DNA from 4 places in the Stenotrophomonas sp. YJH_SMC_94-11 genome. Region 2 is predicted to be linked to each of the others. Evidence: predicted binding sites of a transcription regulator. Region 2 holds the regulator's gene; each other region holds the start of a gene.

Region 1 (3,480 bases), on a different contig from region 2:
GCCAGGTCCATGACCTGGCCTTTTGCATTTCCCGGGTCCGAGCGCCCGACACTGGCAAGCATGCCCAGCATGCCCTGCCCGCGCGGCTGCCGCTCCTGCGGGCGTCCGACGCCGTCGCCCGGTCCCACTACTTCTCGCTGCCAGGCGTGATCGAGCACACCAGCTGGGGCGACGTTTCCGAACGGGCGATGGCGCTGCAGATCGCCCGCCATCTGCCTGACGCATCCGATCAGCGCCGGGCGCTGGGACGCCAACAACCTGCAGGCGGTTGCCGCGATCCTCGACGGCTGCCCGCAACGCGGTGATGACCTGCTGGCCCGCGACGGCGGCGAGGAATTCATCGCCGCCCTGCGAGCGCCTGCGCGCCGCCGTGGAAGCCGCCGCGCTGCCCGCCGCTGAGGCCCATGTGACCATCAGCATCGGCGTAGCCTGGCAGGCTGCGCATGAGCAGGCCGCCCCACAAGGCCGGGGAACAACACGCCAATCGGCGCGCCTAGACCGCGCGCAGCACCGCCCCACCGTGCAGGTGCCCGGCCCCGCCCTGCACCCGGAAGCTGGCCACCGTCTGCAGCAGCTGCGCCGACTGCTCTTCCATGCTGCGCGCTGCGGCCGAGGCTTCCTCGACCAGCGCGGCGTTCTGCTGGGTGCCCTGGTCGATCAGATCGACGGCATGGTTCATCTGCTGGATGTCGTCGCTCTGCTGCTGCGCGGCAGTGCTGATCTCGGACATCAGATCACTGACACGGCGCACATTGACCACGATCTCGTCCATGGTGCGTCCGGCGCTCTCAACCTGCGCGGTACCGGCGCCGACATTGGCCACCGACGCATCGATCAGCTGCTTGATCTCCTTCGCGGCACTGGCCGAGCGCTGCGACAGTTCGCGGATCTCGGTGGCGACCACGGCGAAGCCACGCCCGTGTTCGCCGGCACGCGCTGCTTCCACCGCCGCGTTCAACGCAAGGATGTTGGTCTGGAAAGCAATGCCGTCGATCACGCCGATGATGTCGACGATGCGCCGCGAGGACGCGTTGATCACGGCCATGGTCTCGACCACTTCGTGCACCACGTTGCCACCGCGGGCAGCGACATCAGCAGCACCACCGGCCAGCTGACTGGCCTGCCGTGCGTTGGTCGCGGTGCGCTGCACGGTCTCGGCCAGGCCCTTCATCGACACCGCGGTCTCCTCCAGCGACGCGGCCTGCTGCTCGGTGCGCTGCGACAGATCGCTGTTGCCCTGCGCAATCTCGGTGGCACCGACGACGATGGTGTCGGCGGCGAACTTGATCTGGGCGATGATCGCGGCCATCGCCTCCACCAACGAATTCACGCCCTCGCACAGCTCGGCGATCGGCCCGTTCTTGTCGGCAGTGGCCACGCGCCGGGTCAGGTCGCCCTCCTTCGCGGCCGCCACCACTTCACGGGTCTGCGCCACGGCACGTTGCATGGCCTGGTTCTCATGCACCTGCGCGGTGATGTCGGTGGCGTACTTGACCACCTTGAACGGCTTTCCGTTGAGATCCAGGATCGGGTTGTAGGACGCCTGGATCCAGACCTCGCGCCCGCCCTTGCCGAGGCGCCGGTACTGGCCGGCATCGTATTCGCCACGGCCGAGCTTCTCCCAGAACTGGCGATACTCGGCACTGCCACGATACTCGGGCTCGACGAACAGCGAGTGGTGCTGGCCACGCACGTCGTCCAGGCTGTAGCCGGTGGCGGCCAGGAAGTTGTCGTTGGCCGAAAGGATGCGGCCGTCCATGCCGAACTCGATCACCGCCTGCGACTTGTCGATCGCCGCCAGCTGCCCGGCCGAGTCGGCTGCCTGCAGCTTCTGCGCAGTGATGTCGGTGGCGAACTTGACCACCTTGTAAGGCCGCCCCTGCCGGTCCAGCACCGGGTTGTACGAGGCCTGGATCCAGATCTCGCGCTGGCCCTTGCCGAAGCGCCGGTACTGGCCAGCGTCATATTCGCCACGCCCCAGCCGCGCCCAGAACTCGCGGTACTCGGCGCTGCGCGCCTGCTCGGGATCGACGAACAGGGAATGATGCTTTCCCTGGATCTCCTCCAGCCGGTAGCCCATCGCCTGCAGGAAGTTGTCATTGGCCTGCAGGATGGTGCCATCGAGGGCGAACTCGATGACCGCCTGGACCCGGTGAAGCGCCGCGACCTGGGCTTCCAGCTCGGCACGGCCATCGGACACGGCCTCGGCGCCGGTGCGGTGCTGGGGAGCCAGCGCGCCCAGCAGGGCACGCCACGGCGACCAACGGGTATGCAGCTCGGCCGGCGCCTGCGCGCCCGCCGTGAAGCCTGGAATGAGCATTGTCTGATCCTCGGTGTCCGGTAAGCGGTTGCGACCCGACGGGCGGGATGCCCGGCGGCAACTTCAGGTGCCAGGGACTACAGGTGCCAACCGGCACCTCTCGAGCGACTGCCACGAACGTCTGCTGCGGGTGCGATCGGCATCTGGGAGCGGCGGAACACACAGCGCGGGCCGCCCATCGGGGACGGCCTGGGGTCCTGCGGCGGGTGACTGGAGCGGGATCCAGAGGGAGTATCGGCGAGGGGATCGGTGGCTTTAGCCGGATTACGCGACGTCCGTCGCAACTTCAGATGCGGCTGCAGGGGCGCGCTAGACAATCGCGATGTACTTCACATTCTGCTCACGCTCGGCGGGGCACGGGGTGTCGTCACGGAACATATCGCGCGTTGCCGCCGTCACTGGGCATAGCCTTGCCCGGCACGCCGATGCAGTTCAAGCCCAAAAGGTTTGCATGACCAACGGGCGATTCCATGGCAGGTGAAAATGGCCAGCATGCAGCGAACCGCAGGACGCTCACTGACACGGAGATCGCATGTTCCCACGCTTGGCCAGCCTCTTGATCCTGGGCCTGTGCAGTACCGGCGCCCTCGCTGCCGATGCCACCTATCGGCCCGCCTTCCAGCCGGACCAGCTGAAGGGGCCGCCTGCAGGGCGACCGAACGAGGTACTGGTACTGGGCACCGCCCACCTGTCCGGCCTGCCCAAGTCCTTCCAGCCCGCCTTGCTTGAACCGTTGCTGCAGCGACTGGTCACCTGGAAGCCCGAGCTGATCGCCACCGAAGACCTGTCAGGCCTGCAGTGTGATTTCATGCGTCGCTACCCGGCACGCTATGCCGAGAGCGTGGCCACCTACTGCTTCGACACCACCGCTGCGCAGGCTGCCACCGGCCTGGACGTGCCTTCAGCGAACGCCCAGGCCGAGCGCCTGCTTGCGACATGGCCGGACGAGCCGGCGCCCGCCCAGCGTCGTCGACTCGCTGCATTGTTCCTGGCAGCGGGCGAACGCGGCTCGGCGCAGGTGCAGTGGCTGCGCCTGCCTGCGTCCGAGCGCAAAGCCGGTGATGGATTGACCCCCGCCCTGGTCGAGATCCTCGATAAAGGCCTGGTTCGCCGCAATGAAACCAACCTGATCGCCGCCGAAGTCGCCGCCCGCCTCGGGC
Region 2 (3,480 bases):
CCGCGCGCGCGATGCCCAGCGCTTCTTCGGCGGCGTGGCACAACTCGACCATGGCGGTGACGCCGAGGAAGCCGGCGCCGCCCTTGAGCGTGTGGTAGCCCCGGAACACCGCGTTGAGTTGCTCGGTGTCCTGTGGTGCCTGCTCCAGCGACACCAGCTGTTCGCCCAGGCGATCCAGGATTTCCTGCGCCTCGATGATGAAATCGGCAGTGATGTCGTCGGATACCGCGCTCATGCTTACAGCCCCAGGTCCGACAGCAGGTCGTCGGCGTCGTTCTGCGAGACCGCGTGGCGGTCCAGTCCCTTCAGTGCCGGCCCGGCCAGTTCCGGATCGGTGCGATGCTGTTCCGGCGGCAGGCCGAGCGCGCCGAAGCCCTCATGCACACGGCGGACGATGCCGACCACGCGACGGATGATCTGCCCCGTCAGGTCCTGGTAGCTCTGGGTCAGGGCGATCTCGGTGAGGTTGTGGCGGATGCGCTCGAGCTGTGCATCCTGGCCCGGCTGCAGGCCTTCGGCGCGCAACTGTTCGGTCAGGCTGCGGCATTCCTCGGCCAGGTCCAGGGTGCGGTGCGTCGCCTGTTCGGTCATCGCCACCACGTGGTCCAGGCGTGCGCAGGCATCGTCCAGTTCGCCGGCCTCGCTGGGTACGGTCGGCAGTTCACCCAGGGCCTGCCCGAGCTCGCGGGCCAGCCGCGAGAGGCCGCTCATCATCGGCTGCGTGCGCAGCGCGACCAGTCCGTCGATGCGTTGCCGCCAGGCGGTTTCGTCACCGGACTCCAGTGCGTCCAGTGCTTCCTGCAGGCGCAGGGCGAGGGCATTCTTGTCGACCGTGGTATCCATCAGGCACTGGCCGCCAGGCGTTCGAAGATCTTGCCGAGCTTCTCTTCCAGCGTCTGCGCGGTGAACGGCTTGATGATGTAGCCGTTCACGCCGTTCTGGGCCGCTTCGATGATCTGCTCGCGCTTGGCTTCGGCGGTGACCATCAGCACCGGCAGGGTCTTCAGCTTGGCGTCGGCACGGATCGCCTTGAGCAGCTCGATGCCGGTCATTACCGGCATGTTCCAGTCGGTGACCACGAAATCGAACGGCTGGCTCTGCAGCAGCGACAGCGCGGCATGCCCGTCCTCGGCTTCGGCGGTGTTGGTGAAGCCCAGATCGCCCAGCAGGTTCTTGACGATGCGACGCATGGTCGAGAAGTCGTCGACGATCAGGATGCGCATGTTCTTGTTCAAAGCAGAGTTCCTTTGTTGTTCATTCCGGGCGGCCGGGGGCAGCTGCCTCGGGGATGTTCATTCTTCGAGGCCGGCGTCGACGGCCTCGAATACCTTCAGCCGGCCGCGCAGGCGCAGCACGGCCTGGCCGTGGATCTGGCAGACCCGCGACTCGCTCACGCCGAGCACCGCGCCGATCTCCTTCAGGTTGAGTTCCTGCTCGTAGTAGAGCGAGAGCACCAGCTGTTCGCGCTCGGGCAGATGGCCGATGGCCTTGCCCAGCTCGCGGCCGAACTCGCTGCGCTCCAGCACCTGCTGCGGGGTCGGGCCACCCTGTGCGACCGTGTCCAGCTCGCCCTGGTCCTCAATGCGCGACTCCAGGCTCAGCACCTGGCCACGCGCGGCGTCTTCCATCAGGCGCAGATATTCGGGCAGTGGCATCTCCATCGCGGCGGCCACTTCGGTGGCGCTGGCGGCGCGTCCGCTGCTCTGTTCCAGGCGGCGGATGGTGGCGGCAGCATCGCGTGCACGGCGGTGCACCGAGCGCGGCACCCAGTCGCCACGGCGGATCTCGTCGATCATCGAGCCACGGATACGGATCGAGGCATAGGTCTCGAACGAGGCGCCCTGGTCGGCGTCGTAGCTGCGCGAAGCCTCGATCAGGCCCATCATGCCAGCCTGGATCAGGTCGTCGACTTCGACGCTGGCCGGCAGGCGCGCGGCCAGATGGTGGGCGATGCGCCGCACCAGGTCCGAGTGCTGGGCGATGACGTCGTTGGCCGCCGAGCGCTGGACTTCCCTGTACTGGGCCGCGCCTTTCATGCCGCCACCCCGCGCTGCTTGAGGATGCGTTCGAGGAAGAACTCGACGCCGCCGCGTGGTTCGGTCGGCGCCTGCCAGCGGGCCGTGCGGCGCGCGATCTCGGTGATCGCCAGTGCGGACGGGCTGGACGGGTAGGCCTTCACCACCGGCTGCTGGCGCTGCACCGACAGGCGCAGCCAGTCATCCTGCGGCACGCAGCCCAGGTAGTTCAGCGAGACATCGGCGAGGAACTTCTCGCAGACGCGGGTCAGCTTCTCGTACAGCACGCGGCCCTCATTGGGGTCGCGCACCATGTTGGCCACCACCTGGATGCGGTCCACGCCCCGTTCACGCGACAGCACCTTGATCAGCGCGTAGGCGTCGGTGATTGAAGCCGGCTCGTCACAGACCACGACCACGGTGTCCTGCGCGGCCTGGCAGAAGGTCAGCACGCCGTCGGTGATGCCCGCGGCGGTGTCCACCACCATGATGTCCAGCTCGCGCTCCAGCTCGGAGAACACGTTGACCAGGCCGACGTGCTCGGCCGGGGCCAGCTCGGCCATGTGCCGGCGGCCGGACGCGGCCGGGACCACCAGCACGCCGTTCGGGCCTTCGACGATGACATCGTCCAGCGAGCAGCGGCCGGCAACCAGGTCGGCCAGCGTAAAGGTGGGATTCAAGCCCAGGATCACGTCGATGTTGGCCAGGCCGAGGTCGGCGTCCAGCAGCAGCGTGCGCTTGCCCATGCCGGCCAGCGCCACGGCCAGGTTGGCCGATACGTTGGTCTTGCCCACGCCGCCCTTGCCGCCGGTCACGGCGATGGTGCGCACAGGGCCGAGCGGCTCGCTGCGGGTGGCCGACAGCGGGAAGGTCTTGGTCAGCTTGGCGTACTCACGCGACGGCATGGTTCAACTCCGGGTTGCAGGGCATATCGGCCGCTCGGCGCAAATCTTCAAGGCGAAGTACGAGATTGGCCGCACTGGCCCGGTGCAGGTCGTCCGGAACGTCCTGGCCATCGGTCACCCAGGTGATCGGCAGGGCATGGTCCACGGCCACCGACAGGGCGTTGCCGAAGCGGCCGGTTTCGTCCAGCTTGCTCAGCACCAGGCCCTGCAGGTTGGCGGCACCGAAGCGGCGGACCACCTCGTCCATGTCGCCGAAGCTGGTGTTGGCCGGCAGCACCAGCAGGGTGCGCACCTGGCGGGCGGCGCGCAGCCACTGCAGCTGGGCGGCCAGCGCGCGGTCGCGCGGGCCCAGCCCGGCGGTGTCGATCAGTACCAGCTTGTAGTCCTTCAGGCGTTCCAGCAGCTGGTCCAGGTCGGTGCCGCTGTTGGCCTCGTGGACGGCGATGCCGAGCTGCCTGCCATAGCCATACAGCTGCTCGCGGGCGCCGATGCGGGTGGTGTCGGTGGTGACCAGGGCGACGTCACGCGGCGCGTGCTTCTCGGCGAAGCGCGAGGCCAGC
Region 3 (3,480 bases), on a different contig from region 2:
ACCCTGCAGTCTGCCGCACTCGATGCCATCGGCGCAGGGGGCCTGCTGCGTGGCAAGCCCTGGTCGACCGCATATGCAGTGCTGGTTCCGCCAACACTGCTGTTGCTGTACGCAGCCGGCTGGCTGATCGAACGCTCAGCCCGCGGGCGCTAGCCCGCGGCATCGTTCCGGTGGGTGCATCGACGCCCTGCATGCGGGACATCGCAGGCAGGGCGCCATCCAGTATCCAGTTACAGGTCGCTTACGCCGCCCGCGCCGGCATGACCGGCATGCGCGGCCCCTGCTCCAGCTGGAATACCGCCACTGACGTGGTCAGTGCATGCGCCTGTTCTTCCAGCGCGCGGCTCGCGGCAGTGGCTTCTTCCACAAGCGCGGCGTTCTGCTGGGTCACCTGGTCCATCTGCACCACCACCTGGTTGACCTGCTCGATGCCGGCGGCCTGCTCCTTGCTGGCCGCTGCGATGTCGCTCATCAGCTGGGTGGTGCGCGAACTGGCCTGCGCCACGCGTGCGATCGCGGCTTCCGATTCAACGGTCACCGCCAGGCCACTCTTCACCTTGGAAGCGGCGTCCTCGATCAGTTCCTTGATCTCCTTGGCGGCGACACCGGCACGCTGTGCGAGCGTGCGCACTTCGCTGGCGACCACGGCAAAGCCACGGCCCTGCTCGCCTGCACGCGCAGCTTCCACTGCGGCATTCAGCGCCAGGATGTTGGTCTGGAACGCGATGCCGTCGATCACCGTGGAGATTTCCGAGATGCGCGCCGAGGACTGATCGATTTCGCCCATCACCGATGCCATCTGTGCCATCGCCTGCTCGGTCTCGCGCACGGCGGCACCGGCGGCATGCGCTTCGCTGTCGGCCTGACGCGCCAGTTCGGCGTTCTGGCGTACGGTGGAGGTCAGCTCCTCCATCGACGCGGCCGCTTCTTCCAGATTCGCGGCCTGCTGCTCGGTGCGGCGCGACAGGTCGTTGTTGCCGGCGGCCAGTTCCTGGGCCGCGTTGTTGATGCTGTCGGCAGCCACCTGGATGCCGCGGACAATGCCGGTCAGCTGCGCGGTGGTGGTGTTGGCATCGTCGCGCATGCGCGCAAACACGCCGTCGTACTCGCCCTCCATGCGTGCGGTCAGGTCGCCATGCGAGATCGCGCGCAGCACGTCGGAAACATCGGCGATGCTGGCCTGCGAACTGGCCATCATGCCGTTGAGGTGCTCGACCATCGTCTGGAACTGGTACTGGAACGCAGCGGCATCGCCACGCATGCTGAAATCGCCGGCGCGTGCGGCGCGGGCCAGTTCATCGATCTGCGCGTTGATCGCCATCAGGCTCTGCTTCACCGCCGCCAGGGTGCGGGTCAGCGTGCCCTTCTCGCCCGGGTAGTCCGGCAGGTCGCGGCTGAGGTCACCCATGGCGTAACGCTGCATCACCTCGGCCATCAGCAGTTCCACCTGCACGTGCGACTCCACCAGGCTGTTGGTGGCCTGCACCATGCGGCCGAAATCACCGGGGAACGCACTGGCGTCCATGCGATAGCGGATTGCACCGGCCTCGTGCTGCTCGGCCATCTGCAACTGCGCGCCGATCGCCGCCTGCACACTCTGGCGCACGCTGGCCATCGCCTCGCCCAGCTGGGTCAGCTCGTCGCGGCCACCGAGGCGGAACTCCTGGTCCAGCTGTCCCTTGGACAGGCGCTCGGCCAGGTTCACCGCGCGCGCCAGCGGACCGGTCAGGCTGCGGCCGATCATCACCGAGGCACCGATACCCACCAGCAGCGCGACGCCGCCCAGCACCAGCAGCTGCAGCAGGCTGCGCTCGCCCAGGCGGATCGCCTCGGCGGCAGCCTCACGGCTTTCCTTCTCCTCGAAGTCCACGCCATCGGACAGCGCCTTGTTCCAGCCGTTAGCGGCTTCCTGCACCGGACCCAGGGTCAGCGCCACGGCGCCCGGGTAGTCGCCCTGCTCCATCAGTTCGCTGGTCTGCTTGTTGAGCGGGCGCGCGATGGCACGCTTGGCCGCGATGGTTTCCGCGATGGCCTTGCCCTCCGCATCGCCTGGCAGTGCCTGGTAGGCGGTCCAGCTGGCCTCATAGCGCTTGACCAGATCGGCAATGCGCTTCTCATCGCTGCCGCGGTCTTCGCCCTGGCGGATCAGCATCTCGCGCCGCACCACCATCATCTGGTTGTTGGCGTCGAGCATCTGCGACAACAGGCGCACCTTGGCCACGCTGACGTCGACCACCTGCTGCATCGCGCGCTTCTGCACGACGCTGGCGGTGGCGCCGGTGGCCACTACGGCGGCAACCAGCAGCAGCAACAGGCCAAAGCCCAGCCCAAGACGCCAGGCAACCCTGACGTTCCTCAAGTAGTTCATGGGGGTATCCAAAACGGGGGGATGTGGCCTTATCGGCGGCACGGCAGGCAATCTTGATCGCCGCCCATCGACGGCGTCGGCCACCGTTCACCTTGGTGACCCCCCGTCCCAGCGACACCTGCCGCTGGCAACCGGCCGCAATGACATGCCTGCTCATGCGGGCATCAGATCCCTTTCACGGCGGCTCGGCGCCGCCTGCGGGCAAGGTGGCGGCGTACCTGCTGGAGATCCCAATGCGCTCATCTGTGTCTCGATCCACCCTGCTCGCAATCTCGCTGCTGGCGTCGCCGGCCTTCGCGCAGGCGCCGCCGCCCAACCTGCCCGCCCCCATTGCCGAGAAGGCTGGCCCGGACACCGCAGTGCGCTCCGCACTGCATGCCCAGGTGCTGCTGGATCGTGCGAACTTCTCTCCGGGCCAGATTGATGGTGAGGTAGGCAGCAACCAGCGGCGGGCGGTGTCAGGCTTCCAGACGGCACACGGCCTGACCGTAACGGGTGAGCTGGACGACGCCACCTGGAAGGCTCTGCAGGCCGATACGATCACGCCGCTGGCCAGCTACACGCTGACTGCTGAGGATGTCGCCGGCCCGTTCCAGCCGATACCGAAAGGACCCGCCGCCCAGGCCAAGCTGAAATCGCTGGGCTACAGCAGTGTGGAAGAAGCCCTGGGCGAGCGCTTCCACGCGTCCCCAGAGCTGATGAAGATGCTCAATCCCGGCGTGGATCTGACCAGGGCTGGCAGCCGCATCCAGGTCCCCAACATCGCCCCGGCCGCATTGCCGAAGGCCGCCAGGATCGTGGTCGACAAATCCGACTCCACGCTGCAGCTACTGGACGCGCAGGGCAAGCTGATCGCGCAGGTGCCGGTGTCATCCGGCAGCCAGCACGACCCGTTGCCGATCGGCGAATGGAAAATCCTGGGCGTGTACCGCGACCCGCCGTTCCACTACAACCCCAAGCTGTTCTGGGATGCCCGCAAGGGGGAAAAGAAAGCCACGCTGCCGCCCGGCCCGAACAATCCGGTCGGCCGGGTCTGGATCGATCTGTCCAAGCCGCATTACGGCTTGCATGGCACGCCTGAACCCGGCCACGTGGGCAAGACCGAGTCGCAT
Region 4 (3,480 bases), on a different contig from region 2:
TCGCCTGCACTTCCTTGAACAGCGCCTGCAGCGCGTCGGCGGGGCGCGATGCCGGCGCCGCCACCGCCTGCTGGATCGCGGTGAAACGGTCGGCCAGCACGCGGTGGCCGGGATGCGCCCGCGCCCATGCTTGCAGCGGCTGGCGCACGCCGGCGGCGGCATCCAGGCGCTGCAGATCGAACAGGGTGATCGCAGCCGCCGACGTCTCGGCCCGTTCGATCGTGGCGTGGCGCAGTTCGCGGCTGAGAAACAGGTCGTAGGCTGCACCGCGGCCCACCGCGATGCGCAGCCCCTCGCGGTCGAGGTCGGTCACCTGCTGCGCGGGACTGTCCTCGCGCACCAGATAGGTGCCTTCGATCTCCACGTACGGAGCACTGAAGGCGATGCGGTCGGCGCGTGCCGGATCGATGGCCAGGAAGGCCAGATCCCAGCCGTCTTCGCCTGCCGCAGCGACCACCGAGGCTGCGGCATCGTGACAGGTGAAGCGTGCCTGCACACCCAGGCGCTGCGCCAATGTCGTGGCCAGCTCCACCGACGGTCCGCGCGGTGAGTGCGCATCGCCCTGCGCCAGCACCGGGTTGCCCAGGTTGATCGCCACGCGCAGGAAACCCTGCGGTGCCAGTGCACTTTGGTGTTCGGCCAGGGACATGCAGGACTCCGCGAGGAAAGGGGCAGCCAGCATGCCAGCACTGCCCTGCAAGGGGTGTCATGCTGCACGACTGCAGGATGGCCTACCTTCCGTTTGCCGACGAGGCCGCAGGTGTCGGTATGGACTTGGAGGTGAGCCTGGCGCGTGGCCGAGATCTGCGACAGTGAAGGCAACCGCATTGCGTTGCAGGCGCACGCAGCTCTGTAGAGCCGAGCCCACGCTCGGCTGTTGTTGGCCCCGCCGCCCAAGCTCAGCCGAGCATGGGCTCGGCGCTACAAGGTCGCGGCGCGTGAGCGCTGCAGCCAGCCATTGATGGCCGGGTCCAGTCGAGGGTCGTCCGGTAGCTGCATGCCGAAGCGCCGTTGCAGCACGTCACGCACATCCCCCACATCATGCAGCGGACGCTTGTCCGGTGCCTGGCCGGGGCGGTACTCGGTGTAGTTGCCGCTGCCGATGGTGCGTCGCCAGTCCGGCCCGGTCAGCGACGCGCGCAGCTGGCCAGGGAAGCTGGAGTCGGGATGGGTGCACACGTACCAGTTGCCCACCACGTTGTCGATCGGTGCCGGCACGTGCAGGTCGAAACGGTACATCGCCCGCCAGCCGTCAGCGGATTCGGCGGACAGCACGAAATCCCCCTCGCCTGGCAGCCGCTGCAGCAGATAGCGTTCGTGCGGCGTGGCCTGCGGCTGCGGATCATGCAGCCGCAGCGGCACGGTCGGGGTCAGGCTGCCGAAACCGGCATCCACCAGCCAGTCATCGCCGTCCACCTGCACGCGCAGCAGCAGGTGGGTCCGTGCGGTCAGTTCGCCGTCCTGGGCAGCCAGCAGCACGCGCGCGCTCAATGGCTGTGCATCGAAGCCCAGCGCCTGCAGCAGCGCCAGCAGGCCGCCGTTGAGTTCGAAGCAGTAGCCGCCACGACGGTCGTCGAGCAGCTTGCGCTGCACGCTGTCCAGGTCGATCGGTACCGCATCGCGCAGCAGGCAGCTGAGGGTCTCGAACGGCAGCACTGCGTTGTGGCGCTGCTGCAGCAGGGTCAGGCCGGCCAGCGTCAGCGGTGGCGGGGCATCCAGCTGCAGGCGCTGCAGGTAGCGGGGGACATCGAGCGTCGTCATGGCGGCACCGGGCGGGAGGGGAGGTCCACTGTGCTCCCCCAACCGGGGTTGAGGTCAAGGGCGCTGGTCGTGTCACGCCAGCGTCGCCTGCACCCGGTACAAAGGCCGCGTCCGCCCGTCACCGCTGGGCCAGGACAACGAAAGTTCTAAAGTTGCCTTGAATCCGGCCGATACAGGTGCGTCCTTCTGCCTGGAGTCTGTCATGTCGGCCGTTGTCCCCCACCTCCGGTCCCTGCGCACGCGGCTTGCGGCGCTGCGCCCGGCGTCCTCCGGCCTGCTGCTGTGGCTGCAACCGCATCGGCTGAGCGTAGCCAACAAGCTCAAGGCGACCTTGTGGGTCTGTGGCCTGGGACTGGTTGCAATCGCCGCCGCCTATGCCTGGACCGGGCATGCCAGCACGCAGGCTGCGCGCAGCCAGGCCAGCTACCAGCGCGGCAGTGATCTGGCCGCGCGCCTGGCCACGCGGGTGGCCGAAGCGCGCCGCCTGCAGATCCAGTATGCACGCAGTTTCGATGATGCCGACCGCGCGCAGCTGCTGGCCACGCAAAAGGCGCTGCAGGACGATCTGCAGGCGCTGCGCACGATGCCGATGGATGCCGGCCGGCGCAAGGCCCTGCAGGCGCTGACCGAAGCTGCAGACGCGTTCTCGCAGGGTGTTGCCGCCCTGTTCGAACGGGGCGACGAGATGGGCCGTGGTGAGGCCGGCCTCGCCGCGCAGCTGCAACAGGCTGCAGACACGCTGCAGGGGCAGGTGGATGCGCAGCAGCGGGATGCGCTGGCGTTGTCCCTGCAGAAGATGCGGCGGCAGGAGGCCCTGCTGCTGCTCGACGGTGATTCCACCCACGCCGACCGCGCCAGCGAAGAAAAGCTGCCGTTCGATCTCGCGCTGGCGGGCCTGCCCGCGGATGCGCAGGTCACCCTGCGCACCGGGATGGATGCGTATCAGGCCGCATTGCTGGGGTATACCGCGGCCCGCGTCGGCCTGGATGTGGAAGCGCAGTCGCTGCTGGATACCGCCGCGCGCGTAGCGCCTGCGCTGGCCGCATTCCAGCAGGCACAGGTGGCGGCGCTGGCCGGGGCGCAGGCACGCCAGCAGGCCGGCGCGCGCACCATGAGCGTGCTGTTCGCACTGACCCTGCTGCTGGTGGCCGGCGTGCTGATCACCAGTCTGGTCCTGGTGCTGCGTGCGGTGCGCCAGCCGATCCAGGACACCCTGCGCTTCGCCAGCGACATCGCTGACGACTGCTTGGACACCACCCTGCGCGTCTACAACGCCAACGACGAGATCGGCCAGCTGGCGCAGCGCCTGGTCGACATGCAGCAGCGCCTGCGCGCGCGTATCGAGACCGAGCGTGCCGTGGCGCGCGGCAACACCCGGGTGCGCCAGGCATTGGACAGTGCACAGACCGGTTTGATGGTGATCGATGCGGAAGGGCAGGTCGCCTACGCCAACCCGGCATTGCTGCAGCTGCTTGACCTGCGGAACGAAGCGCTGGTGGGCAGCGACGCGGTACGCCTGCATCCGGCGTTGGCCAGCCTGGCCGGCGTGCGCCAGCGCGAAGAGCGCGAGATCGGCCATGCCGGCACGCGTTACCAGCTGATTGCCAACCCCGTCATCGATGAAGGGCAATTCCTCGGCGTAGCGGTGGAATGGCGCAGTCGTGCGCTGGAGACCCTGCTGGAAACCGAGGTCGCTGCCCTGGTCGATGCTGCAGCACA

What was found. The regulator FliA, encoded in region 2, starts transcription of late flagellar genes. The targets are predictions, from matches to a motif close to TAAAGTTTNNCNNNCNNNGGCCGATAA.
Region 1: the regulator FliA is predicted to act here: its motif matches at 2,552-2,578, upstream of AC5P74_RS06010 (methyl-accepting chemotaxis protein).
Region 3: the regulator FliA is predicted to act here: its motif matches at 2,398-2,424, upstream of AC5P74_RS18210 (methyl-accepting chemotaxis protein).
Region 4: the regulator FliA is predicted to act here: its motif matches at 1,909-1,935, upstream of AC5P74_RS01835 (methyl-accepting chemotaxis protein).

What each region holds. Positions count from the first base shown of each region.
Region 1 covers NZ_JCAFTR010000002.1:377,911-381,390, reverse strand. The annotation lists partial or broken gene AC5P74_RS06015 (nucleotidyl cyclase domain-containing protein) at 259-511, shown strand; gene AC5P74_RS06010 (methyl-accepting chemotaxis protein) at 494-2,320, opposite strand; gene AC5P74_RS06005 (DUF5694 domain-containing protein) at 2,853-3,480, shown strand, end outside.
Region 2 covers NZ_JCAFTR010000016.1:19,191-22,670, reverse strand. The annotation lists gene AC5P74_RS19715 (chemotaxis protein CheA) at 1-235, opposite strand, end outside; gene AC5P74_RS19710 (protein phosphatase CheZ) at 238-843, opposite strand; gene cheY (chemotaxis response regulator CheY) at 843-1,235, opposite strand; gene AC5P74_RS19700 (RNA polymerase sigma factor FliA) at 1,293-2,036, opposite strand; gene AC5P74_RS19695 (MinD/ParA family ATP-binding protein) at 2,033-2,920, opposite strand; gene flhF (flagellar biosynthesis GTPase FlhF) at 2,907-3,480, opposite strand, start outside.
Region 3 covers NZ_JCAFTR010000012.1:41,767-45,246, forward strand. The annotation lists gene AC5P74_RS18205 (hypothetical protein) at 1-153, shown strand, start outside; gene AC5P74_RS18210 (methyl-accepting chemotaxis protein) at 242-2,368, opposite strand; gene AC5P74_RS18215 (L,D-transpeptidase family protein) at 2,602-3,480, shown strand, end outside.
Region 4 covers NZ_JCAFTR010000001.1:400,971-404,450, forward strand. The annotation lists gene AC5P74_RS01825 (ABC transporter substrate-binding protein) at 1-649, opposite strand, end outside; gene AC5P74_RS01830 (arylamine N-acetyltransferase family protein) at 922-1,761, opposite strand; gene AC5P74_RS01835 (methyl-accepting chemotaxis protein) at 1,964-3,480, shown strand, end outside.